Regions from separate parts of the Mesorhizobium sp. LNJC391B00 genome, predicted to be linked through region 1. Evidence: predicted binding sites of a transcription regulator. Region 1 holds the regulator's gene; the other holds the start of a gene.
The links. The regulator LexA, encoded in region 1, represses DNA repair genes until DNA is damaged. The targets are predictions, from matches to a motif close to TGTTCNNNNTGTGTTCNG.
Positions count from the first base shown of each region.

Region 1 (5,364 bases):
CGGCGTCCGATGGCGCGCAGATGTCGTTCAAGGAGCGGATGTCCTACAGCGACTATCTGCAGCTGGACAAGGTGCTCGATGCGCAGGCGCCGCTGTCTTCGGCCCATGACGAGATGCTGTTCATCATCCAGCATCAGACATCGGAATTGTGGATGAAGCTCGCTTTGCACGAGATCGGCGCCGCGATCCGCTCTATCCGCGCCGACCGCCTCGAACCGAGCTTCAAGATGCTGTCTCGCGTCGCGCGCATCTTCGAGCAGCTCAACAATGCCTGGGACGTGCTGCGCACGATGACGCCAAGCGAATACACCGAGTTTCGCGACGCGCTCGGCCAATCCTCGGGCTTCCAGTCGTGGCAGTACCGCGCTATCGAGTTCATGGCCGGCAACCGCAACCTAGCCATGCTCGGGCCGCACAAGCACCGGCCCGATCTTACGGACAGGCTGGAAGCGATCCTGGCCACGCCGTCGCTGTACGACGAGGCGCTTCTGCTTTTGGCGCGCAATGGCTTCGACATCGGCGCCGATGCCGGGCGCACGGACTGGCGCGAGACGCGCGTCGAGAACGAAGACGTGCTGGCTGCCTGGCAAACCGTCTACCGCGACCCGCAGCGCTACTGGATGCTCTACGAACTGGCCGAGAAGCTGGTCGACTTCGAGGATTACTTCCGCCGCTGGCGCTTCAACCACGTCACCACGGTCGAGCGCATCATCGGCTTGAAGCGCGGCACGGGCGGCACCTCAGGCGCCTCCTATCTGAAGAAGATGCTGGAGGTTGTGCTGTTTCCGGAGCTCTGGACGGTCCGCACCCGGCTCTAGAGCATTTCACCGTTTAACGTAAACGGCGAAATGCTCTAGCTCTTTGATTTGACGCAATTGCGGACGGAAAACCGCTTCACACTTTTCCTGAAATTGCTCTAGTTCCTCAGGTGACCGCGGTCTTCACCGCGAAGCGGGCGTCCTGCCAGGCGCCGGTGCGCAGAATATCCTCCAGGACTTCGACCGCCTGCCAGACATCGCCATATCCGACATAGAGCGGCGTGAAGCCGAAACGGATGGTCGACGGCGCCCGGAAATCGCCGATCACGCCGCGCTCGATCAGCGCGCGCATCACCTGATAGCCATGCGGATGGAGGAACGACACCTGGCTGCCGCGCTGGCTGCCGTCGCGAGGACTTTCCAGTTCAAGCCCGTAGGCGCCGCATCTGGCTTCGACGAGCTGGATAAACAGGTCGGTCAGCGCGATGCTTTTTCTGCGCACCGCCGCCATATCGACGTCGTTCCAGATATCGAGCGCGCCCTTGAGCGCCCGCATCGACAGCACCGGCTGCGTTCCGCACAGGAAGCGGCGAATGCCGCTGCCGACGGCAAAGCCCTGCTCGAAGGCAAAGGGCCGCGCATGGCCCCACCAGCCGCTGAGCGGCTGGTGGGCATCGTCATGGTGGCGCTCGGCCGCGTAGATGAAGGCTGGCGAGCCCGGGCCGCCATTGAGGTATTTGTAGGTGCAGCCGACGGCGAAATCGGCATTGGCACGGTCAAGTTCGACCGGCAAGGCGCCGGCCGTGTGGCAGAGATCCCAGATGATCAGCGCGCCGGCGTCATGTGCCTTGCGCGTCAGCGCCGCCATGTCGCGCAACTGGCCGGATTTGTAGTTGACGTGGTTGACCAGGATGACGGCAACGCTGTCGTCGATCAGCTCCTCGATTGCGGCCGCGTCGACGCCCTCCAGCCGCAGCCGCGTTCCCGGCCGGGTCGAGGCGACGCCTTCGGCCATGTAGAGGTCGGTCGGGAAACTGTCGCCCTCGGCAACGATGACCGACCGATCCGGCCGCATGCCGAGCGCTGCGTGCAGCAGCTTGTAGATGTTGATCGAGGTTGTGTCGCAGACCACCGTCTGCCCATCAGCCGCGCCGATCAGTCGCCCGAGCTGATCTCCGAGTTCCACCGGCATGTTGAACCAGCCGGCGGTGTTCCAGGCGCGAATGAGGTCGTGCGCCCATTCCTGCGTGGCGGCCTGCTGCAGTTCGCTGAAGACGACCGCTGACGCGGCGCCCAGGGAATTGCCGTCGAGATAAATCACGCCTTGCGGCAAGACAAAGCGTTCGCGCATGGAGCGCAGCGGATCGGCGGCATCCATTGCTTCGATTGTAGCGAGATCGGGTGTCGTGCTCATGATCCGGCGCCCCTCCATGGACAAACGCGCGCGGCGGAGCCTGCCGCCCAAACATGCCGGCGATCTTGAGTGGTCGCCCTTGAACTGTCAAACATTATATATAATTCACCCATTGAAAGGCTTTGATATATAATGATCCGCCGAGCGTTTATGTCTGATGGATCACGATGCTGGATGACGAGCAGACCTCGAAGACGGAAGCGGCCTATCGCCTGCTCAGGCGCGATATTCTTGCGACCCGGCTGGCGCCTGCCGCGCCGTTGAAGCTGAGCACGCTGCGCAACACCTACGGCATCGGCTGGACGCCGTTGCGCGAGGCGCTGTCGCGGCTGGAGGCGGAACGGCTTGTGACCGCCATCAGCAACCGCGGGTTTGCGGTCGCTCCCGTCTCTCGGGCGGAGCTCGAGGATTTGGCGCGTGCGCGGCTGGTGGTCGAACTGCCCCTGCTGGTGGAATCGATCGAGGAGGGCGACCGTGAGTGGGAAGACGCGGTCGTTGCCGCCCACTATCGTCTCTCACGGTGCGGGTCTGTTCTCGACGATCCATCGGATGATGCGGTCGACGCGTGGTACGAAAAACACGATGCCTTCCATGCGGCGCTGCTCAGTGCCGCGACATCCAGCTGGCTGCTGCGCTTCAATGCGACGATTTCCGACCAATTGCATCGCCATCACCGCTTTCTGGGTCTGGCCCCGACGCTGCGCGCCGCCGCCGGCCGCACGGATGGCCACCGGAAGGCCGTGGCGGCCCTGCGCGACGCCGTGGCGATCGAACACCATACCGCCCTGATGGAAGCGGCCCTCGATCGCGACGTCGAACGTGCGAAAACTCTGATGACCGCTCACATCGGCTACACGCTGCAGGTCTATGCCCAGAGTGAACCCGGCGCGGATGCTGCGCAGCCCCGTCCGAAAAGGAAGCGGCGATCGTAGCCGACGACGCAGGGCACTTTGTCTTCGTTTCACCCCGTTGCCGGCCAACGACTACGAGCGCCGCTCGGCGGTGCCGAACGTCACGCTGAACAAAACGTCAACACATTCATTAAACTTTAAAAGGTTGCGGAACACAACTGGAACAGATAGTGTTTGTTCTGGGTTTGTTTTTTCTGATTCTGGTTTCAGAACCCCTGGGGGCCGCGATGCTGACGCGCAAACAACATGAGCTTCTGATGTTCATCCATGAACGCCTGAAGGAGAGCGGAATCCCGCCGTCCTTCGATGAGATGAAGGAAGCGCTTGACCTCGCCTCCAAGTCCGGCATCCACCGCCTGATCACGGCGCTTGAGGAGCGCGGTTTCATTCGCCGGCTGCCGAACCGGGCGCGCGCGCTGGAAGTGCTGCGGCTGCCCGACTCGATCGCACCAGGCCTCAATGCGGCGAGGAAGTTTTCGCCGAGCGTCATTCAGGGCAGTCTTGGTCAAACCGGCCAAGGGCAAGGCGGCCAAGGACAAGGCGCGATGGGCCAAGGCGGTATCGGCCGCCAGATCAAGCCGGGCTCGCCGTCGCGTTCGATGTCGGCCGGCAATGACGACGCCGTTTCGGCGGTGTCGATCCCGGTGATGGGACGCATTGCTGCCGGTGTGCCGATCGACGCCATCCAGCATCAGACCCATTCGATCTCGGTGCCGCCCGACATGATCATGGGCGGTGAACACTACGCGCTCGAGGTCAAGGGCGATTCGATGATCGAGGCCGGCATTTTCGATGGCGACACGGTCATCATCCGCAATGCCGACACAGCCAGCCCCGGCGAGATCGTGGTGGCGTTGGTCGACGATGAGGAAGCGACCCTGAAACGCTTCCGCCGCAAGGGCGCCTCGATCGCCCTGGAAGCCGCCAACCCGGCCTACGAGACCCGCATTTTTGGACCGGACAGGGTGAAGGTGCAGGGCAAGCTTGTCGGATTGATCCGGCGCTACTGAGCCGGCTTGGGTTTGTACTTTTCACGCTGGTTGTAAGGCGGCAGGCCGCGCGCTTCGCGGGAGAAGCGGCGTTGCTCGTGCCAGGGGCGATACGGCTTGTCGACGGCGAAGCGGATGGTTGGCGCTGCAGCTGCCGATTGCGGATCGAAGAAGACGGCGGCGCTGCCGTCGCGGGCCAGCTGTTTCTTCGTCACGACCAGCACCAGCGGGTCGCGGCACGGATTGTAGGCGGTGGCGTCATCGATGACGATCAGGCTCGCGAAGGCACAGGCCGGCCGCGCCGTCTTGCGGTCTTTGGCAAGGGCTACAATGGCTCCGGAAGGGTGTCGGGCGATACAGAGATCGCCCATGCAATAGAAGGGCGACCCGGGCGGCAGATCGAGCGGATCGAGATCGAACCGCGTATCTGTTGCCTCGAAAATCTCGGGCGGGATAATGGTTTCGGCCCGCAGCGCCCGTTTCCAATTGTCCGTGGTGAATTCGTTGGAGCGTTCGCGGTTGAGGGCGAGTTCGCCGCCACCTATCGGCATGGCCACCAGATGTGCGTCCTCGGATATGAGCACGTCGGGCGTAAGCACCTGCGGCACCGTCAACAGGCCGGCCAGCGCGAAAGGCACGGCCGCCAGCCTGAGCCAGGTGGTGGCCATGGTGGCGATGACGAGGGCGACCGCCACCAACAGCACCGAGCGGATGGAGATCAGCCCGACGGCGTCGACCGGCGAGCGCTCGGAAATCCAGGCCGATATAGCGATCATCGCCATCAGACCCTTGCCCATCACATAGAGGAACGGCCCGTCGGCGCCGAACGGCATCGCCAGTGCGCTGAGCACGGCAAAGGGCATGACGATCAACGAAACAATCGGCATCACGGCCAGATTGGCGATCAGGCTGAGCGGCGACACACGCTGAAAATGCCAGATGGCGAACAGCAAGGTTGCACTGCCGGCGATGATCGAGGTCATGGCGAGGCCGCCCATGGCCAGCGCGAATTTTCGCGACAGGAAGCCGACGAAGGAGCGCTTTGCCAGCGGCGTTCTCACCTTGTCGGCGCGGTAATCGGCCCAGCCGGCATAGGCGCCGACAAGGGCGGCGGTGGCGGCAAACGACATCTGGAAGCTGGGACCGACCACCTCGTGCGGCGACACCAGGATGACGGCGATGGCGGAGATCGCCAGATTGCGCATGGTGAGTGCGGCGCGATCAAACAGCACGGCGACAAGCATGACCGCCAGCATGATGAAGCTGCGCTCGGCGGCAACCACGACGCCTGA
Region 1 is NZ_AYWI01000012.1:66,482-71,845, reverse strand. It holds gene kynA (tryptophan 2,3-dioxygenase) at 1-818, shown strand, start outside; gene kynU (kynureninase) at 925-2,172, opposite strand; gene X750_RS140495 (GntR family transcriptional regulator) at 2,340-3,104, shown strand; gene lexA (transcriptional repressor LexA) at 3,311-4,093, shown strand; gene X750_RS140505 (ComEC/Rec2 family competence protein) at 4,087-5,364, opposite strand, start outside.

Region 2 (5,364 bases), on a different contig from region 1:
GCTCGATCTCCGGAATGGTGAAGCCGGAAACCGGGCAGGCGAATTTTTCCGAGAACAGGATGCGCTCATGCGTCTCGTTCTTCGATTTGTTGACCGAGTCCTCGCCGGTCTGGCTGGCGTCGAGCGGCCGGTCGGCGAACTCGGCCACCGCCAGCCCTTCGGCGAGCTTCAGCGCCGTTTCGATGGAATCGGCAAGCCGTGTTGCCAGGTCGCCGCGCACGACGATGCGGTCGACGACGACGTCGATGTCGTGCTTGTACTTCTTGTCCAACGCCGGCACATCGGCGATCTCATAGAAGACGCCGTCGACCTTGACGCGCTGAAAGCCCTTCTTCTGCAGCTCCAGCAGTTCCTTGCGATATTCGCCCTTGCGGCCGCGCACGATCGGCGCCAGCAGGAAAAGGCGCGTGCCTTCCTCGACCGCCAGCACCCGGTCGACCATCTGTGAAACCGTCTGGCTCTCGATCGGCAGGCCGGTCGCCGGCGAATAGGGGATGCCGACGCGCGCGAACAGCAAGCGCATGTAGTCGTAGATCTCGGTGACGGTGCCGACCGTCGAACGCGGGTTCTTCGACGTGGTCTTCTGCTCGATCGAGATGGCCGGCGACAGGCCGTCGATCTGGTCGACATCCGGCTTCTGCATCATTTCGAGGAACTGGCGCGCATAAGCCGACAGGCTCTCGACGTAACGGCGCTGGCCCTCGGCATAGATGGTGTCGAAAGCAAGCGACGATTTGCCGGAGCCCGACAGGCCGGTCATGACGATCAGGCTGTCACGCGGCAGGTCGAGATCGACATTCTTTAGGTTGTGTTCGCGTGCCCCGCGAATGGAAAGGTATTTATGGTCGGCCATCGCCGGTCGCCGCCTCAGGTCTGGTGTCAGTGGGATCGGCGGGTTTTCCCGGCCATTCCCTATGTAGGTATTTTTGCCGCCACGTCGAGAGACGCCACACTTCTCGACCAAAGCCGTTTAACCGTCTTTCGCGCGAACGGGCAAGCGGAAAGAACAAAGACCGAACACGCTCCTGACAAAGCTGTGCAGAAACTGACAAGGGTGTTTCAGAAACTGACCCTAACGTAAGCTCCCGACGATCACATTTTCCGTAACCGGCTATTCAAGGTTGACGCCGTCGAATCAGGGGCGCACTCTGCCGGAGTCAACGGAGCCGGCCGTCTTTGATGGCCTCGCCGCCCATAGCGGCCTGCGAGACGCCGCAGGTTTTTGCGATTTGTGCTTCGGATTGACACCTGTCGCAACGGACATAGGAGCGGAGCATGACGCCACCGGATAGTCCCTTGAGGCTCCACCTGCTAGTGGAGCCGCGGCGGGCATAAGTGCCAGGTAGTTTCGAGGCATTGAAGTGTATGTGTCCAAATGGACGCATCGCGACAATCCAACAAACCACCCGACAAACCGTGACCTGCCGAATCCCACAAAAATCAGAGACGGCTAGTCGGATCGTCGGCTGAACGCCGCGAAGCATCCGAAATCAAAGTCGGTATAACACTACCGGCAGTTTGGATTTGGAATCCAAAAAAAGCCCCGACCGTTAGCGGAAGCAACGGCGGGGCTGTTCTTTTGCGAGGAAGTCGTCGGCGCAGGCTTTCTCTCCCGTATAGTAGCTGGGAGAAGGGGCTACCGGCGCGGCGGCTTGATCCCACCCGTGCCGACATCGACAGTGATGCTGCCGGAAATCCTGACATCGGTGCCGCCGATCTTGAACGTGCCGTTCTCGCCGGCAGACAGCGCGTCGTCCGGCTCCGGCTGCGGCGCGGGCTTGGCGATGCGGTAGTCGCCGGTCACGCCGGGCAGGGCGCCTTTCCGCGACGTGCTGGTGCTGCCCCCGGCAAAGGCCATGCTCGATGTCGCCGCCGTGATGGCAATGGCTATGGTCAGTCTGTTCAGGTGGTAGCGCATGGCAAGACTATAGTGCCGCGCTCAAGGCGAGGCCAGACCAGCGGCGTTGAAATTGAGGGAACACCGGCCTGCATTCAATCCGCCGATCAGGCCGCCGCCTTTTTGCGGGTGTCGAACACATGGTCGACGAGGCCCCACTCCTTGGCCTCCTTGGCGGTCATGAAGAAATCGCGGTCGAGCGTGCGTTCGACCTCTTCATAGGTGCGGCCGCAATGCTGCGCATACAGTTCCGTCATGTGCCGTTTGGTGCGCAAAATGCCTTCGGCATGGCGCTGGATGTCGGAGGCCTGGCCCTGGAAGCCGCCCAGAGGCTGGTGCAGCACGATGCTGGCGTTGGGGAGCGCGATGCGCCGGCCCGGCGTTCCCGCCATTAGCAGGAACGAGGCCATCGAGGCGGCAAAGCCCATGCACACCGTCGATACCGGGCAACTGACAAATTGCATCGTGTCGTAGATGGCGAAGCCGCTGGTCACCACGCCGCCCGGCGAGTTGATGTAAAGCGAGATCTCCTTGTCGGGGTTTTCGGATTCCAGTGACAGGAGCTGGGCGCAGACCAGCGCCGACATGCCGTCATTGATCTCGCCATTGACGAAGATGATGCGCTCGCGCAGCAGCCGCGAGAAAATGTCGAAGGCGCGTTCGCCGCGGCTCGATTGCTCGATCACCATCGGCACCAGATTGGCAAAGCCGCTCATCTCATTGTCTCCGTTTTGATTTTTCCGGTTCAGGCAGCGCGCAGCAACAGGCGTGGCGCGTTGGCGGCGACAGGCGGTTTGGGCTTGTATGCGCGCAGCCAGAGCCGGCAGCCGGCGCCGGCCATCGCGACCGCAGGCGTCAGGACAAACGCGTCATGGACGATGCGCAGATGCGTGCCGCCGGAAACGGTGCGGGCGAGTGTGAAGGTGACGATGCTCTCCAACTCCTCGCGGTCGGCGTCGCCGGAACGCTCGCGCCAGGAATAGCGCAGCAGGCGCCCCGGTTCGGCATCGAGCACTTCGCACTCGATCGGCTTCTCAGGCCCGGCAAAGGCAAAGCGGCTGCCGGTTTCCGGATTGATGTCGTTCGGCATCATCCATTCCGCCAAGAGGTCCGGCACGGTCAGTGCCCGCCACACTTTTTCCGGTGCGTCCGGCAGATCGCATTCGAAGGCGAGGGCATCTTTGGCGGTCTGCGTCTGCTTTTCGTCGGTCATTGGTCCATGTCCTTCAAAACGGCCTTCAGTCTTTCGATGCGCTCCGGCCAGAATGCGCGGTAGCGTTCGATCCAGCCGAGCAGCGGCTCGAGCCCTTGCGGATCGGCGCGATAGTAGGCGTTGCGGCCGGCGCGTCTTTCGCTGACCAGGCCTGCGCCGCGCAGCACGGCAAGGTGCTGCGACACCGCCGGCTGCGACACGCTCATGCCAGTGCGCAACTCCGACACGCTCATCTCGCCGGAAGTCAGCCGCTCGTAGACGGCGCGTCGCGTCGGGTCGGCCAGGGCGCGAAAAATCTCTGCTTCGATCATGGCAAAAGCATAAGTCGATACTTATCGATTTGGCAAGGGGTGTTTTGAATGCCCCGTATTGATTGGATCCTGCCGGGCCTCTAATCCATGGGCAACAAGATGGGCCGATCATGGCGAGGCAGGAGTAGTATTTATGAATTCCAACGTCGATCGTTCGTCCGCCGAGAACCTCAACGAGGCTCTGAGGCTCTATCGCCGCCTCGTCCTCGGTATAGGCGCCATCGCCGTCATCGGTTTCGTGGCCGTGATCTTGTTGGCCAAGCTGGGTACGGCGCTATCGCCGCCATACGGGATTTACATCTTCGGCGAAGGATTGGGGACCTGGGGCCTGATCGCGGTGGTAGCGGCGCTCGTCGCTCAGGTCTGGTGGCACGGGCGCGCGATCGGGAAATTGCTGAATGACCCGGCTCTGAAATCTGAACCTGCAGTCGGGCTGATGTCGGCACCAACCGTGATCGCACAGCGCGCCCATGCCATGGGCATGGAGTGGAGCGGCTTTTTCGGTCCGTTGCGACCAGCGAAAAAACGGCGCTGACGACACCGCTTCTCGCCGCTGCGTGTCAGCTAAATCCACGCGCCCGCGTCGGCGATTGCTGCCATTCCTTGACAATCCGTGGTTAACAGTATAGGAACGAAAAGGGAACAAAAACCTTGTGGGAAAAGCCAGCCGCGGCAAGCCAGGATTGTCCGCGGCCTGTAAGGTGAACGACTTGAAATTTGTTTCGGATGAGCACGGAGAAGTGTCATGGCGGGTAGCGTCAACAAGGTCATTCTGGTCGGTAACCTCGGCGCGGACCCTGAAATCCGCCGCCTGAATTCCGGTGATCCGGTCGTCAACATCCGCATCGCCACGTCGGAAAGCTGGCGCGACAAGAACTCCGGCGAGCGCAAGGAAAAGACCGAATGGCACAACGTGGTCATTTTCAATGACCAGATCGCCAAGGTCGCCGAGCAGTACCTGAAGAAGGGCATGAAGGTTTACGTCGAAGGCCAGCTGCAGACACGCAAATGGCAAGACCAGACCGGCGCCGACAAGTACACGACCGAAGTCGTGCTGCAGAAATTCCGCGGCGAGCTGCAGATGCTCGATTCTCGCGGCGAGGGCGGCGGTCAGGTCGGCAACTATGCCGGCGGCGGCGGCGCGAGCCGTGGCTCGGATTTCGGCCAGTCTGGCCCCAATGAGAGCTTCAACCGCGGCGGCAATAGCGGTGGCGGCGGTTCCAAGGGCGGCGGTGGCGGCGGCTCGTCGCGCGAACTGGACGACGAAATCCCGTTCTGAGCTGACGATAGTCAGCGATATCTGAGGAGAGGGTGCGGTGTCGCTCGGACCGCTTCTATCGGCGAGCCCTCCCATTCCATGGCACGCCTTCGCGGCCTTTGCCGCGCTGGCCGTTGGCGCTACGCAACTGGCGCTGCCGAAAGGCACGACGCGTCATCGTGTCGTCGGCTATGCCTGGGCGGCGCTGATGCTGGTCTCGCCGTCTCCAGTTTCTGGATCCAGCAGATACGCCTCGTCGGTCCGTTCAGCCCGATCCATCTCTTATCGATTTTAGTGTTGATCGCCGTGCCGTTGGCGGTCTGGCACGCGCATATGCATCGGGTCGCCAAACATCGCAGGGTCATGATATCGCTGTATGTTTTCGCCCTGATCGGCGCCGGCGTGTTCACGCTGCTGCCGGGGCGGATCATGCACACGGTCGTCTTCGGCCAGTGACGCTTTCTGAAAGGAAGATTGCCGTGAAAGCCCGGATCAAATGGGTCGAGGAGCGCACCTTCGTCGGCGAGTCCGGCAGCGGCCACAAGGTTGTGCTGGGAACCGCCTCCGGGCCGGAAGGCAAGACGCCGGGTCCGAGCCCGATGGAACTGGTGCTGATCGGCACCGGCGGCTGCTCGGCCTATGATGTCGTTCACATCCTCGAAAAAGGCCGCGAGGCGATCGAGGA
Region 2 is NZ_AYWI01000017.1:49,005-54,368, reverse strand. It holds gene uvrA (excinuclease ABC subunit UvrA) at 1-853, opposite strand, end outside; gene X750_RS137365 (hypothetical protein) at 1,637-1,858, opposite strand; gene X750_RS137370 (ATP-dependent Clp protease proteolytic subunit) at 2,005-2,613, opposite strand; gene X750_RS137375 (SRPBCC domain-containing protein) at 2,643-3,110, opposite strand; gene X750_RS137380 (metalloregulator ArsR/SmtB family transcription factor) at 3,107-3,421, opposite strand; gene X750_RS137385 (hypothetical protein) at 3,555-3,956, shown strand; gene ssb (single-stranded DNA-binding protein) at 4,167-4,700, shown strand; partial or broken gene X750_RS01000000163405 (DUF2306 domain-containing protein) at 4,738-5,135, shown strand; gene X750_RS137395 (OsmC family protein) at 5,159-5,364, shown strand, end outside.
Region 2: the regulator LexA is predicted to act here: its motif matches at 4,049-4,066, upstream of ssb (single-stranded DNA-binding protein).